4 regions of the Streptomyces sp. NPDC046197 genome follow, and region 1 is predicted to be linked to each of the others. Evidence: riboswitches for the same ligand, from Rfam matches in the RefSeq annotation. Region 1 holds a riboswitch; each other region holds the start of a gene.

Region 1 (3,800 bases):
CGCCACCGCCACCAGCGCCGGGAGCTGTTCCACCGTGCGGGCCGAGGCGATCGGGGCCACCACCGTCGGCTGCGCGGCGAGCCAGGCCAGGGCCACCGTGGCGACCTCGGCGTCATGAGCCCGGGCGACCTCGTCGAGGGCCGCGAGGACCTTCTGGCCCCGCTCGGTCCGCAGGTGCTTGGCGGCGCCCCCGGCCCGCGCGCTGTCCACCGTCGCACCCGGCCGGTACTTGCCGGTCAGGAAGCCGGAGGCCAGGGCGAAGTACGGCACGGCGGCCAGGCCCGCGCGCTCGGCGAGGTGCTGCAGCTCGCCCTCGTAGGTGTCCCGCGAGACCAGGTTGTAGTGCGGCTCGAGCGCCACGTACCGGGCGAGACCCTCGCGCTCGGAGAAGTCCAGGGATGCCCGCAGCCGCTCGGCGGAGATGTTGGAGGCGGCGATGTGCCGGACCTTGCCGGCCCTCACCAGCTCGTCCAGCGCGCCGATGATCTCCTCCACCGGCACTTCGGGCTTGTCGAAGTGGGTGTAGTAGAGGTCGATGTAGTCGGTGTCCAGGCGCCTGAGGGAGGCGTCGGCCGCGGCCTTGATGTTGGCGGCGCTCAGGCCCGGGTACGCCGGGTGCTGGCTGACCTTGGTCGCGACGACGACGTCGGAGCGGTTCCCGCGCGCCTTGAGCCATTTGCCGATGAGCGTCTCGGACTCGCCGCCCTCGTTCCCCTCGATCCAGGCCGAGTAGGAGTCCGCGGTGTCGACGAAGTTGCCGCCGGCGGCCGCGTACGCGTCCAGGACGGCGAAGGACTGCGCCTCGTCCGCGGTCCAGCCGAAGACGTTGCCGCCGAGCGCGAGCGGGAAGACTTCGAGGTCGGACGAGCCCAGCTTGCGTGGAGAAGTCATGTCCAGCATCAACCCGCTGAACGGAGTGACTCATTCCACACCGGCCGCAAAGGATGCGCAAACACCTGACCGGCAGCCCTGACGTCGGGGGGACGCCGCCAGAACCGCCGGGGAACAGGGGAGGTGGATGTCAGGGATTGAGGCCCTTGCCGCGCAGCCACGTCATCGGGTCGATCGCGGTGGCCTGACCGCCGGGGTGGACCTCCAGGTGCACGTGCGGCCCGGTGACGTTGCCGGTGGCGCCGACCCGGCCGATGACCTCGCCGGTGCTCACCTTCTGGCCGACCGTGACGTTGATCGACGACTGGTGGCAGAACCACAGCTCGGTGCCGTCGTCGAGGGTGAGCACCGTGCGGTAGCCGTAGGCGCCGGCCCAGCCGGCCTGGGTGACGGTGCCGCTGTGGATCGCCTTGATCAGGGTGCCCGTGGGCGCGGCGAAGTCGAGGCCGGTGTGGTAGCCGGAGGACCACATGGAACCGGGCTGCCCGAAGGTCCCGGTGATGGTGTACGAGGAGGTCGGCAGCACGTACTGCTTGGCCAGTTCGGCCAGGCGCGCGGCCTCGGCCTTCTGCTTGGCCTCCTCCTCCGCCTTCTGCTTGGCGGCCGCGGCCTTCGCCCCGGCCTCCTTCTTCGCCTGGGCGGCGGCCTCTTCGGCCTGCTTGGCGGCGGCGGTCTCCGCGGCTGCCTCGGCCTTGCTCTCGACCTGGGTCTGCTGCTGGTCGACCTGCGCCATGATGCGGTTGCGCAGCGCCTCGCCCGCGCCGACGGCGCCCTCGGCGCTGCCGGTGGAGGTCACGCCGGCGGTGCTGAGCGCGGTCGCGGAACCCTTGGGAGCGTGGGGGGAGTCGTCGAACAGGGAGCCCACGGAGGGCAGGTCGGGCAGGGAGATGGACACCGGCGGTTTGCCGGTGTTGGCGCTGGCCATGCCGCCCGCGCCGACGGCGGCTATGACGCCGACGCCGAGGACGGTGGAACTGCGGGCGAGCCCGCCGCCGCGCTGCTTGGTGACGCGGTGCCGACCGCGTACGGGACGGATGGACTCCGCGGTGGGGTTCCACTCCTCCCACGGGCCCTCGTCGGTGTGGGAGGTGCCGTAACCGAGGGTCTCGGTGCGCCGGGTCGGCACGAACGGAGCTGGAGAGGCAGACCGGTTGGACGCCACGCGGGCGTACTCCTTTCCTTCCGTCTCGCCTACCGGGTTAGCTGACGGGTTCGGAGCAGGAAGGTCTCCTACGCGCGTAAACCAGCCGTGCCGCCACGGCGGTTGACGCTCGACTCACCCCACGGTGGTGGTTCCCCGGTTCCCTGACGGGATTCGGCGCGTGCGCACGGAGCCGCCTCTTGTGACGGCTGGGACGACCGCGCTGCGTTATCGAACGTTAATAGACCCGGACCCCTGATTCCAAGCCGTTCGTCTTGATCGTTAAACCTTCTCGCCCCGGACGTTCGGGCCAGGGGTGACGAAAGCCGGGCGAGTTGACCCGACCTCAGCGGTTCCACCGTTTCTGACGGTACGTCAGTTTTTATGCGGAACGGGACCGGTCGCTCACCTCGCGTGACAATGGTCAAGGCCGCCGGACGGCGAGCAGCGCCATGTCGTCCGTCATCCCGCCCCCGGAATGCCGGCGCACCTCCGACGCGAGGGTGGTGAGCAGGGTGTCCGGGTCGCGGAAGGTCCGGCCCGCGAGCTGCCGTTCGGGGTCGTAGAACCGGCCGTGTCCGTCACGTGCCTCGGACAGGCCGTCGGTGTGGAAGAGGAGCGTGGCTCCGGCGGGGAAGTCGGTCTCCTCGGCGCGGTCGGGCCAGACGCCCAGATCGCCCATGCCGAGCGGCAGCGCCGGGTCGGCGGCCAGCAGCGTGCGCAGGGTGCCGTCCGCGTACAGCAGCAGCGGCGGCGGATGGCCGCGGTTGACGATCCGCACCACCTTGGCGTCGTGCGGGATCTCGGCGAGCACGGCGGTGGTGAACCCCTCGATGGCGTCGATCCCGTTTCCGCGGGTGCCTTCACGGGCCAGCGCCCGCTCCAGCCGCTGCGCCACCGCCTCCAGCGTCGCCTCCTGCTCGGCGGACTCGCGGAAGGCACCGATGACGACGGCCACGGCCGCCACCGCCCCCATGCCCTTGCCGCGCACGTCGCCCACGACGAGCCGCACGCCGTAGGGGCTGTCCTGCACCGCGTACAGGTCGCCGCCGATGAACGCGTCCGCCTGCGCCGCCTCGTAGCGGGCCGCGATCTCCAGGCCCCCGATCCGGTCAGCGGGTTCGGGCAGCACGGCGTACTGGGCCGCCTCGGCGATCTCGCGGGCGGAGGCCAGCCGCTCCTGGCTGCGGCGGACGAGGATGTTGACGATCACGGCGAGGACCGCGACCGTCGCCACGGTGACCAGCTCGGTGACCGACTCGGCACGGAGGACGGCGCCCCGCCCGAGGCGCAGCCCGAGCACGACCGCGACGGCCGCGACACCCGTGAGCAGGGTGACCCGCCGGGACAGCAGCGGGGCGGCGACCAGGGGCGCGGCCGTGAAGAGCGGGGCCGCGGTGAAGGTCGACGGGGTCAGGCAGTCGTGGCAGGTGCCGGCGACGAGCAGCAGCAGCGGAAGCACCCGGACGAACGCGCGCGCGCCCGAGATGCGCCGCCGCTCGCCGCCCTCGCCCGGCGGGAGAGAGGCGGGACCGGGCCCCGGCACGGGCAGGGGCGCGGAATCGCCGGGCGGCCGACCGCCGCCCCGGCCGGGGGAGCCGAGGCGGTCACCGCGGCCTGGACGCCCCTGCCGATCGAGGTCGTCGTCCAGGGACTTGAGGTCGTACGGCCCCTCGTCCTCCACCTCACCAGGCCGCACCACTCGTCTCCCGCCACGCATGTCCATGTCGATCTCGTCCGCCCGTCCAGGTTTCCCGGACCGGGTGCG
Region 2 (3,800 bases), on a different contig from region 1:
CGAGCTCCTCGTAGTACTCCGTCATCTCGGCGGCGGAGCGCTCCTTGCCCTCGAAGAGGTACGTGCCGTCCTTGTAGAACTCGGAGGCGGCGACGTCGAGGGCGAGGGCGATCTGCTCGCCGGGGACGTACCCGGCCTGCTTGACGGCCTCGAGGATGAGGTCGAGGGCCTCGCGGTTGGAGCCCAGGTTCGGGGCGAAGCCGCCCTCGTCGCCCAGGCCGGTGGACAGGCCCTTGCTCTTCAGGACCTTCTTCAGCGTGTGGTAGACCTCGGTGCCCCAGCGCAGCGCCTCGGAGAAGGACTCCGCGCCGATCGGGGCGATCATGAACTCCTGGATGTCCACGTTGGAGTCGGCGTGCGAGCCGCCGTTCAGGATGTTCATCATCGGCACCGGCAGCAGGTGCGCGTTCGGACCGCCCAGGTAGCGGAAGAGGGGGAGGTCGCTGGCCTCGGAGGCGGCGTGGGCCACGGCGAGGGAGACGCCCAGGATGGCGTTGGCGCCGAGGGAGGCCTTGTTGTCGGTGGCGTCCAGGTCGAACATGGCCTGGTCGATCAGGCGCTGCTCGGTGGCGTCGTAACCGACCAGCTCCGGGCCGATCTGCTCGATGACGGCGAGGACGGCCTTCTCGACGCCCTTGCCCTGGTAGCGGTTGGGGTCACCGTCGCGCAGCTCGATGGCCTCGAAGGCGCCGGTGGAGGCGCCGGACGGGACGGCGGCACGACCCGTGCTGCCGTCGTCGAGGCCGACCTCGACCTCGACCGTGGGGTTGCCTCGGGAGTCCAGGATTTCCCGGGCTACGACGACGTCGATGGACGGCACGAGCATCTCCTTCTTGGATGTGACGCTGAATGTGCGGGGCTGGTGTGCCTTGCGACTAGAGCCTAACCGCCCCGGGCCCGCCGGCGGCCGACCGACCGCCTTGTGGACAGGGTGACCGTACACATTGTTCATGCGCGGAACAAAGAGGGAGGGGGACGCGGGAACGGGGGCGGGAACGAGAAGAACCCGCCCCGGTGCGTACGGGGGAATACGCACCGGGGCGGGGAGCCCGTGGGGACGGGGGCAACCCGTACCGGCCTCCGCGGTGGAGGCCGGTACACGAGGAGCCTGCGGCTCGGTTACCGGCCGACTGTCACTTCAGGTGCAGCTGCTGGCCCGGGTAGATGAGGTTGGCGTCCTCGACGATGTCCTTGTTCAGCTGGAACAGCTTCTGCCAGCCGCCCTGGACGTGGTGCTTGGCCGCGATGGAGCTGAGCGTGTCGCCGGCGACCACCTTGTACTCGCCGTCACCCTTCTTGACCTTCTTGCCGGTCGGGGTGGTGACGGTCTTCTTGGCGGCCGGACGCTCGGCGGAGCGGTTGGCGGCCTGCTGCTCGGTCGAGCGGGTGGTGGTGGCGCTCTTGGTGGAGTTGCCGGAGCTGCCGGAGGCCGAGCCGCCGTTGTAGGCGGCGCCGGTGAGGCCCGTGCCGCAGACCGGCCAGGCGCCCTTGCCCTGGCCCGCGAGCACCTTCTCGGCGACGGTTATCTGCTGACCCTTGGTGGCCAGGTCGGCGCGCGAGGCGTAGGCGGTGCCGCCGTACGCGGCCCAGGTGGAGTTGGTGAACTGCAGGCCACCGTAGAAGCCGTTGCCGGTGTTGATGGACCAGTTGCCGCCGGACTCGCACTGGGCGACCGCGTCCCACTGGGAGGCGGTGGCGGCGGAGGCCTCGCCGGCCGCCATCAGCGGGGCGGCGACGGCGGCGGAGGCGACACCGGCGAGCGCGAGGGTGCGGGTGGACCGCTGAAGGACGGTCGGACGACGGTGCTTGCCCTTGCCGGAAAACAGCATGAAGGATCCCCTCACCGACGCCTGCGAGGTGAGCTGTCGGGTTCGGGCCGGTTGAGTTGCCCGGCCGTGCCCTCGTGAGGCACGGCTTCACCCCCAGCCGCTCCGGTCAACTGCCCGGCGCGGCACTTACCTTGGGTCCCCCGCTCCTGCCTACGGCGCTTGACGCGACGACTGTTCCCGGGCAACCGCTGGCAGGACTCGGCGTTGCGGCGGCCGGGGCTCGTGGTGACGAGCGATCACGACCGTAGCCACGCAATCCACCGAATTTCAAAGACGATCAGGGCTTCTGAGACTCATCCCACACTTTCACCGAACCGGACATTCTGCGCGAAGTGGGGCGTGAACTCCCGCTACTTCTGGGCCGTTTCGGCACCTATGGCAAGGGTCTGACCGGCAACGATGTGGTTGGGATCGGCACCGACGGCGTCCCGGTTCGCGGCGTAGAGGGCGCGCCATCCACCCTGGAGCCCAAGGGAGTCGGCGATGGAGGCGAGCGAGTCACCGGAGCGGACCGTGTACGAACCCTCCATCGCGGCGCGCGCGTCGTCGCGCGAGGCGTGCCGGCCGGAGGAGGTGTCGGTCCGGCTGCCGGCCAGGTCCTCTGCGGCAGTGCCGCCGCGGTGACGGCCGGAGCCGAGCGCGCCGGTGTCGACGAGGGCCGAAGAGCCGCCGTTCTGCCCGGGGTTGTCCGACTCGCCGGAGTTGGGGTCCGTGGTCGCCGAACCGCCGGACGACGAGGAACCCTCCGCGGTGGGGTCGGTGGACTTGCCGGGTTTGGCGGTGTTGTCCCCCTTGGTGGATGGAGAGGGGGATGAGGCGTGCTTTGTACCGGACTCATCCGACGATCCGGATGGATCGGGTGTTCCCGTCGGATAGCCGGACGGATCGGACGAGTTTGATGAGTTGGACGGGTCGGACGAGTTGGACGGTCCCGAAGATCCGGCGGATCCGGCGGATCCGCCGGAGCCCGCCGACGAGTTGGACAGACCGGAGTCCACCGATCCGGAGATACCGGACGAGCTGGACGAGTCAGACGAGTGGGACGAGCCGGACCCCGAGGAGGAGCCGTTGCCGACACCGGTGTCGACGTCCACCGAACCGGAGTTCCTGGTGAGGCCGGAGAGCAGTCCGCAGGTGGGCCAGGCGCCCGGCCCCCGGTCGGCGAGAATCTTCTCGGCGACGGCTATCTGCTGCGACCGGCTGGCCTGGTCGGCGCTCTGGGCGTAGGCGAGGCCGCCGTACTTCTCCCAGTCGTCCTGGGTCAACTGCAGGCCGCCGTAGTAGCCGTTGCCGTGGTCGGCGCTCCAGGAGCCGCCGCTCTCGCACTCCGCCACCTTGTCCCATGTGGTGCCGTCGGCCGCGCTCGCGCCGGTCGCGCCGAGCAGCGGAATGGCGATGGCGGATCCGGTCACCCCCGCGGCGACGAGGAGGGCGGGGGCCTGACGGGGGCGACGGTGACGACCGTTCCCGGAAAGCATGCGGAAACCTTTCACGCGACAGCAGTGACCGGCGCGGCGGGTACTGCCGGGCGCCGCGCTGATGCGTGAACGTATCGGCTGACGATCACTTGTCACAAGTTAATGCCGCGCAGATCACGTGAAGATCACATAGTTGAGCGCGTGTCACTTTTGCGCTCGCCGACGCGGAGGTGCGGGGCCGCTTTCACGGCGAACCGGATGTATCGGATGTACCGGGCGGGGTGAACCGGACGGGCAGCGTGCGCAGTCCACGCATGATGAGCCCGCCGCGCCAGCGCAGGTCCGCCGGGTCCGCGTCGAGCCGGAGGTCCGGCAGCCGGGTGAGGAGGGTGGCGAGCGCGGTCTGGCCCTCCAGGCGGGCGAGTGGGGCGCCCAGGCAGTAGTGGATGCCGTGGCCGTAGCCGAGGTGCTGGTTGTCGCGCCGGCCGAGGTCGAGGACGTCCGGGTCGGCGAACCGCTCCGGGTCCCGGTCGGCGGCGGCGAGCACCACGAG
Region 3 (3,800 bases), on a different contig from region 1:
GAAGCGGACGCCGCCGACGACCTTGTAGGGCAGGCCGACCCGGATGAAGACCTCTTCGAAGACACGCGACTGGGCGTTGGTGCGGTAGAAGACGGCGACGTCGCCGGCCCTGGCCTCGCCCGCGTCGACGAGGCGGTCTATCTCGTCTGCGACGAACTGGGCCTCGTCGTGCTCGGTGTCGGCGACGTACCCGGTGATGCGGGCGCCCGCGCCTGCGTTGGTCCACAGGTTCTTCGGGCGGCGGGACTCGTTGCGCTCGATGACCGCGTTGGCGGCGGAGAGGATCGTCTGGGTGGAGCGGTAGTTCTGCTCCAGCAGGATCGTCGTCGCGTCCGGGTAGTCCTCCTCGAACTGGAGGATGTTGCGGATGGTCGCACCGCGGAAGGCGTAGATGGACTGGTCGGCGTCGCCGACCACGCACAGCTCGGCAGGCCGGAGGTCGTCCTCGCCGGGCGGCACGTCCACGGGGTGCTCAAGGGTGCCGACGAGCTCCCGTACCAGGGCGTACTGCGCGTGGTTGGTGTCCTGGTACTCGTCGACGAGGACGTGGCGGAAGCGGCGGCGGTAGTGCTCGGCGACATCGGGGAAGGCGCGCAGCAGGTTGACCGTCGTCATGATCAGGTCGTCGAAGTCGAGGGCGTTCGCCTCGCGCAGCCGCGACTGGTAGAGGGCGTAGGCCTGGGCGAGGGTCTTCTCGAAGCCGTCGGTGGCCTGGGCGGCGAAGTCCTCCTCGTCGATCAGCTCGTTCTTCAGGTTGGAGATCTTGGCGCTGAACGACTTCGGCGGATAGCGCTTGGGGTCGAGGTCCAGGTCGCGGCAGACCAGGGCCATCAGGCGCTTGGAGTCGGCGGCGTCGTAGATCGAGAAGGAGGAGGTGAAGCCGAGCTTCTTGCTCTCCCGGCGCAGGATGCGCACGCACGCGCTGTGGAAGGTCATCACCCACATGGCGTTCGCGCGCGGGCCGACGAGCTGCTCGACGCGTTCCTTCATCTCGCCCGCGGCCTTGTTGGTGAAGGTGATCGCGAGGATCTGGCCGGGGTGGACGCCCCGCTCGCCGAGCAGGTGGGCGATGCGGTGGGTGAGCACGCGGGTCTTGCCGGAGCCCGCGCCGGCCACGATGAGCAGCGGCGAACCGGAGTGGACGACCGCGGCGCGCTGGTTCTCGTTGAGACCCTCCAGGAGCACGGCGGGGTCCACGGCCGGGCGCGGGGCGCCGTCGCGGTAGTACGCGTCCCGGTCCGGCGGCAGGTCGAACTTCCCGCCGAACAGATCGTCCGGAACCGGCTCCGGAGCGTGATCGTCCTCGGGCGGCGGTGCGGGTTCTTCCTCGCGGCCGTGGGAGGCCTGGAGGTCCGCCAGGAAGCTGTCGTCAAAGAGGCTGCTCATCGCTCTACGAGTCTAGGGCGCCCCACCGACAACCCGTGGCCGCCCTGAAAACTCCGCGAACCTTCCGAGCCGGGCGGTCCTCGCTCCACGGCCCGGGAAGCCGAGCGGTCCCCGCTCCCCGGGCCGGGAAGCCGAGCGGTCCCCGCTCCCCGGGCCGGGAACTTTCCCGTCCCAGCGACCGGTCAGTGTCTTCACGCTGTGGAGCCGCGTGGTCACGTCGATGTGATTTTCAAATGAGGTTACGAAAATGTATCGGGCATATCGCACATCAACCTTCACATCAGCCACACGAGTTGGCTACCGTGCCGTCGGGCCGCACGACCCCCTTCCGGCGAACCGTCGCCGGGCCGCGCGGCCTCCGCCGAGTCCGGCATCGCCGACACGCGAGCCGGAGCCGGGGACCCACCCAGAACCCCCGGGGTGAATCGGTCCGACCCTCCCGCGAGGACCGTAGGGCAACCCTTCCGAACCACCCGCCCGAACCCGACAGCTAACCCGGTAGGCGGACCGTGGAAGGAGTCGTCCCCCTTGGCGTCGCACCGCAAGACGCGCCCCGCCGTTACGGTCTCGGCAGGCCTGCGCACCCCCGCGCTGGCCACGGCCGCCATCACCTCCGTGGCCCTGCTCTCCCAGACGGCCAACGCCGCCCCCTCCGGCGGCAGGCCGAGCATCGAAGAGGTCGAGAAGAAGGTCGACGACCTGTACCGCCAGGCGGAGTCGGCGACCGAGAAGTACGACGCGGCCAAGGAGAACACCGCCAAGCAGCGCAAGCGCGTGGCCGCTCTCCTCGACGACGTCGCCAGGCGCACGGACATGCTCAACAAGGCGCGCGAGAAGCTGGGCTCCTTCGCCGCGGCCCAGTACCGCACCGGAGCCGCCGCACCGGACACCGCCACCTTCCTGCTGGCGGACACTCCGGAGGGATACTTCGACCAGGCCCAGCTGATGAGCCGGCTCACCGCGCGTCAGAAGGGCATGGTCGACGACTACGTCACCCAGCAGTCCGCGACCATGAAGAAGCGCCGGGAGGCCACCCAGAGCCTCGAAACGCTGTCCGAGTCGCAGGGCGACATCAAGACGGCCAAGGCCACCGTCCAGAAGAAGCTGGCCGACGCGCGCGAACTGCTGTCCAAGCTGAACACCGAGGAGAAGGCGCGGCTCGCCGCGATCGAGGAGCAGAAGCGGGAGCAGGCCGCCCGCAGAGCCGCGGAACTGGCGAAGCAGCAGGCGCAGGAGCAGGCCGCCCAGCGACAGAACAGCACCTCGGCCCCCGCCACGGGGACCTCCGGGTCCGCCGGGCCTGCCGGGAGCTCGGGATCCTCAACGGGTTCCTCGTCGTCCGGCTCCTCCTACACCAGCAAGGCCGACAAGGCCCTCGCCTTCGCCCGCGCCCAGATCGGCAAGCCGTACGTCTGGGGCGCGACCGGCCCCGGCTCGTACGACTGCTCCGGCCTCACCCAGGCCGCGTGGAGAGCCGCCGGCGTCAGCCTGCCGCGCACGACGTACGACCAGGTCAACGCGGGGACGACGGTCCCGCTCTCCGAGGCGCGGCCCGGCGACCTGGTCTTCTTCTACGACGACATCAGCCACGTCGGCCTCTACATCGGCAACGGCATGATGATCCACGCCCCGAAGCCCGGCGCCTACGTCCGCGAGGAGTCGATCTACTACGGCGGCGAGTCGGCGATCCACAGCGTGGTGCGCCCGGCCTGACGCACGGGCGGCACCGGCCCCCCTGCTGCCGACGCGCGGCACGGGGGCCGTCTCACGTCCACAGCACGGCGATGAAGATGTTCACCATGGTCAGCAGGCCCACCAGGCCGAACAGCCGCTTGTCCACCGTTTCCTCGTCCCGCTTGACGTAGACCAGGCCGAGGATCACGACCAGCAGCGCCAGCTTCACGCCGATCTTGACGGTGTTGACGTGGTGGCCCTCGGCCTGGTTGAGCCCGACCAGGACGGCGCCGGTGACCAGCATGGTCAGCGCACCGTGCAGCATCCCGGGCACGAACCGGGCCGTACCCCGGCCCATCGCCTTCATCTGGGTGAGGAAACCGCCGAGCAGCGCGGCGATGCCGATGATGTGCAGGGCGACGAAGAGATGGATGAGTACGTCCATGAGGCGGGAGCCTAGCCAGAGGCCCTCCCGCCCCCGGACACCGGGCCGCCGCACGGCCGGCACCGCTGGGTGTGTGGATGCGCCCCCAAGGCGCCCCCATAGCACTCCGCCGTCCCCGCCCCGTCCCGAACCGCCGCATCGGTCATCGCTCCGCGTGAAGCCGACGCCCTCCCGCCGGGATCACGGTCACATGCGGTCACCCGCCGCACGGCTGTCGCCAGTTCCGTACTTGGCGTTACCGGGCGGACACGGACAGGTTTAGCGTCCTCCCCCAGGTGACCGGCTCCCCATCGCC
Region 4 (3,800 bases), on a different contig from region 1:
CGGCGACATCGAGGTCCCGGTCATCGAGGAGGCCATCGACGAGGAGCTCGGCCGGTTCGCCGAGCAGGGCCCGACGGCCGAGGAGATGGAGCGTGCCCAGGCCCAGTTGGAGCGCGAGTGGCTGGACCGGCTCGGTACGGTCGCGGGCCGCGCCGACGAACTGTGCCGCTACGCCGTCCTGTTCGGCGATCCGCAGCTCGCGCTGACCGCCGTGCACCGCGTTCTGGAGGTGACGCCCGAGGAGGTCCAGGAGGTCGCCAAGGCCCGCCTGCGCCCCGACAACCGCGCGGTGCTCGTCTACGAGCCGACCGCCTCCGGCGCACAGGACGGCGCACAGGACGGCACACAGGACGACGCCCGGGACGACGCCAAGAACGCGGACGCCACGGCCACCGACGACACCGAGGAGGCGAAGTGACCGAGCTCGCCACGATGGAGTTCCACCCCCAGCCCAAGGCCGGCGAGGCCAAGCCGTGGGCGTTCCCGGCGCCCGAGCGCGGGACGCTGGACAACGGCCTGACGGTGCTGCGCTGCCATCGCCCCGGCCAGCAGGTCGTCGCCGTCGAGGTGCTGCTGGACGCGCCCCTGGACGCCGAGCCGCAGGGCCTGGACGGCGTCGCCACGATCATGGCGCGGGCCTTCTCCGAGGGCACCGACAAGCACTCGGCGGAGGAGTATGCCGCCGAGCTGGAGCGGGCGGGCGCCACGCTTGACGCGCACGCCGACCACCCGGGCGTCCGGCTGAGCCTGGAGGTTCCGGCCTCGCGCCTGGCCAAGGGGCTCGGCCTGCTCGCCGACGCCCTCAGGGCGCCCGCGTTCGCCGACAGCGAGGTGGAGCGACTGGTGCGCAACCGCCTCGACGAGATCCCGCACGAGCTGGCCAACCCCTCCCGCCGTGCCGCCAAGGAGCTGTCCAAGGAACTCTTCCCGGCCGCCACGCGCATGTCGCGCCCGCGCCAGGGCACCGAGGAGACGGTCCGGAGCATCGACGCGGCGGCCGTCCGCGCCTTCTACGACCGGCACGTGCGGCCGGCCACGTCCACCGTCGTGGTGGTCGGCGACCTCACCGGCATCGACCTCGACGAGCTGCTCGGCGAGACCCTGGGCGCCTGGACCGGCTCGCCGGCCAAGCCGCACCCGGTGCCACCGGTGACCGCCGACGACACCGGCCGCGTGGTGATCGTGGACCGTCCCGGCGCCGTCCAGACACAGCTGCTCATCGGCCGTGTCGGTGCCGACCGGCACGACCGCGTGTGGTCCGCACAGGTGCTCGGCACCTATTGCCTCGGCGGCACCCTCACCTCCCGCCTGGACCGTGTCCTGCGCGAGGAGAAGGGCTACACCTACGGCGTGCGGGCGTTCGGCCAGGTACTGCGCTCCGCCCCCGACGGCTCGGGCGCGGCGATGCTCGCGATCAGCGGCTCGGTCGACACCCCCAACACCGGCCCGGCCCTGGCGGACCTGTTCACGGTGCTGCGCAGGCTCGCCGCCGAGGGGCTCACCGACGCCGAGCGGGACGTCGCCGTGCAGAACCTCGTCGGCGTCGCCCCGCTGAAGTACGAGACGGCGGCGGCCGTGGCCGGCACGCTGGCCGACCAGGTCGAGCAGTACCTGCCGGACGACTACCAGGCCACGCTGTACCGGCAGCTCGCCTCCACCGGCACGGTCGAGGCCACCGCGGCGGTCGTCAACGCCTTCCCGGTGGACCGCCTGGTGACGGTCCTCGTCGGCGACGCGGCGCAGATCAAGGAGCCCGTCGAGGCCCTCGGCATCGGCCAAGTCACCGTCGTACCGGCCGAGTAGAGGCACATCGCGCGGCGGTCCGGCCGGCCGTCGTGCGCGTACGGCCGGACCTGCCGGCGAGCGGCACACGCGCGTGGGGCCCTGGTGAGCGAAGCGCCACCAGGGCCCCACGATGTGTCCGAAGGATGTCCGAACGATGTCCGAATTGAGGGAGAGGCTGCCTGTCTGCCCTGTGGCATGCGCTACAAAACTCCTGATCCGTTTGGGAATTGGAAGACGCCCCCTTTAGCGTCAACCCGGCTGTCCGTCAGGCAGTGCGTCGCAGCCGCGACACCGGACAGCCATCGCCGAATCCCCGTACGGCGCGAGCCAGGGGAGCCGGGGACCCACCGTCCCTGGGGTGAATCGGACGCCCGCGCACGAGCGAGGGGGTCCGTAGGAGACCTTCCTGCTCCGAACCCGTCAGCTAACCCGGTAGGCGAGAGGGAAGGAAAGGACCAGCGTCTACATGGCGTTCACCCGCGCCTCGGGGAAGCATCGTCGTCCCAGCCGGATGCACCGCACCACTGCCCGCGCGGCGGGCGTCGCGGCCCTCACCACCACCGGCGTCATCGGCACCCTCGCCGCCGTTCCGGCGCTCGCCGCCGAGACCCCGGCCCCGGAGGACACCGGCCTCACCCCGGTCATCACGATCGGTGACTCGGTCGCCGCGAAGATCGACGCCCAGGCCGCCGCCCAGAAGCAGGCGGCCGAGCAGAAGCTGGCCCAGGAGGCCGCCCGCAAGGAGGCCGCCGAGCAGGCGAAGAAGGAGCGGGAGGCCAAGGCGCGCGCCGCCCGTGAGGCCGAGCGGAGGCGCCTCAACGCCTTCGTCGCGCCGATCTTCGACTCGTACGTCTCCACCGGCTACAAGACCGGCGGCTCGCTGTGGTCCTCCGGCGCCCACACCGGCATCGACTTCCACGCCGCTAGCGGCACCACCGTCCACGCGGTGGGCATGGGCACCGTCGTCCAGGCCGGTTGGGGCGGGGCGTACGGCAACCAGATCGTGATCAGGATGGCCGACGGCATGTACACCCAGTACGGCCATCTGTCGTCCATCGGTGTCTCGGTGGGCCAGACCGTCGTGCCCGGCCAGCAGATCGGCCTGTCCGGCGCGACCGGCAACGCCACCGGACCGCACCTGCACTTCGAGGCCCGTACGGGTCCCGACTACGGCTCCGACGTCGACCCCGTGGCCTATCTCCGCAAGCACGGTGTGAACGCCTGACGCCACAGCAGACGTCCCGAAGCCCCGGCCGCTCGTGCCGGGGCTTTGGCGTTTCGGACGCCCCGCTGTCCAAAAAAACTCCATGGATTCCGGCCCGCCATCGGAAATTCCCGCGCGCTGCAATAGAGTCACGGAACAGGCGTCCATCGTCGACGTTTCACGGGGATTAAGGCGGAGGTCGGGCATGCGTATTCCGGCGCACTCGGTGTGCACGGCGATCCGGGACGACATCGTCGCGGGTGTCTACGAGCGCGGCGGCCGGCTCACCGAGGAAGTCCTCGCCCGTCGCTACGGCGTCTCACGCGTCCCCGTGCGTGAGGCCCTGCGCACCCTGGAGGCCGAGGGCTTCGTGGTGACCCGGCGGCACGCGGGCGCGTGCGTCGCGGAGCCGACCGAGCAGGATGCCGCCGACCTGCTCGAGATGCGCCTGCTGCTGGAGCCGCTCGGCGCCTCGCGCGCCGCCCAGCGTCGCACGGACGCCCATCTGAAGGTGCTGCGCGGCCTGGTCCGGCTGGGCCAGGAACGGGCCAGGCGGGGCAGCAGCGAGGACCTGCGCTCCCTGGGGGGCTGGTTCCACGAGACGCTCGCCCAGGCCTCCGGCAGTCCCGCGCTGACGTCGATGCTGACCCAGCTGCGGCACAAGATCGCGTGGATGTACACGGTGGAGGCGCCCGCCAGCCCCGTGGAGTCCTGGGCCGAGCACGGGGCGATCGTGGACGCCGTCGCACGCGGCGACAGCGAGCGCGCGCGGGCCGTCACCGCCCTGCACACCGAGCGCGCGACGGTGGTC

The links. Region 1 has a riboswitch for cyclic di-AMP ahead of AB0A61_RS30395 (M23 family metallopeptidase). Riboswitches for the same ligand answer to the same signal wherever they lie in the genome.
Positions count from the first base shown of each region.
Region 2: linked by a shared signal. The riboswitch ahead of AB0A61_RS12790 (transglycosylase family protein) and the one ahead of AB0A61_RS30395 (M23 family metallopeptidase) in region 1 are both predicted to bind cyclic di-AMP.
Region 3: linked by a shared signal. The riboswitch ahead of AB0A61_RS04305 (NlpC/P60 family protein) and the one ahead of AB0A61_RS30395 (M23 family metallopeptidase) in region 1 are both predicted to bind cyclic di-AMP.
Region 4: linked by a shared signal. The riboswitch ahead of AB0A61_RS23170 (M23 family metallopeptidase) and the one ahead of AB0A61_RS30395 (M23 family metallopeptidase) in region 1 are both predicted to bind cyclic di-AMP.

Region 1 is NZ_JBEYZY010000027.1:77,817-81,616, reverse strand. It holds gene AB0A61_RS30400 (aldo/keto reductase) at 1-891, opposite strand, end outside; gene AB0A61_RS30395 (M23 family metallopeptidase) at 1,022-2,053, opposite strand; cyclic di-AMP (ydaO/yuaA leader) riboswitch at 2,065-2,222, opposite strand; gene AB0A61_RS30390 (PP2C family protein-serine/threonine phosphatase) at 2,457-3,584, opposite strand.
Region 2 is NZ_JBEYZY010000007.1:189,284-193,083, reverse strand. It holds gene eno (phosphopyruvate hydratase) at 1-820, opposite strand, end outside; gene AB0A61_RS12790 (transglycosylase family protein) at 1,134-1,829, opposite strand; cyclic di-AMP (ydaO/yuaA leader) riboswitch at 1,833-1,997, opposite strand; gene AB0A61_RS12785 (transglycosylase family protein) at 2,180-3,307, opposite strand; gene AB0A61_RS12780 (cytochrome P450) at 3,492-3,800, opposite strand, start outside.
Region 3 is NZ_JBEYZY010000002.1:341,421-345,220, reverse strand. It holds gene pcrA (DNA helicase PcrA) at 1-1,386, opposite strand, end outside; cyclic di-AMP (ydaO/yuaA leader) riboswitch at 1,751-1,907, shown strand; gene AB0A61_RS04305 (NlpC/P60 family protein) at 1,915-3,099, shown strand; gene AB0A61_RS04300 (hypothetical protein) at 3,152-3,505, opposite strand.
Region 4 is NZ_JBEYZY010000016.1:149,506-153,305, forward strand. It holds gene AB0A61_RS23160 (pitrilysin family protein) at 1-418, shown strand, start outside; gene AB0A61_RS23165 (pitrilysin family protein) at 415-1,803, shown strand; cyclic di-AMP (ydaO/yuaA leader) riboswitch at 2,079-2,239, shown strand; gene AB0A61_RS23170 (M23 family metallopeptidase) at 2,252-3,010, shown strand; gene AB0A61_RS23175 (GntR family transcriptional regulator) at 3,195-3,800, shown strand, end outside.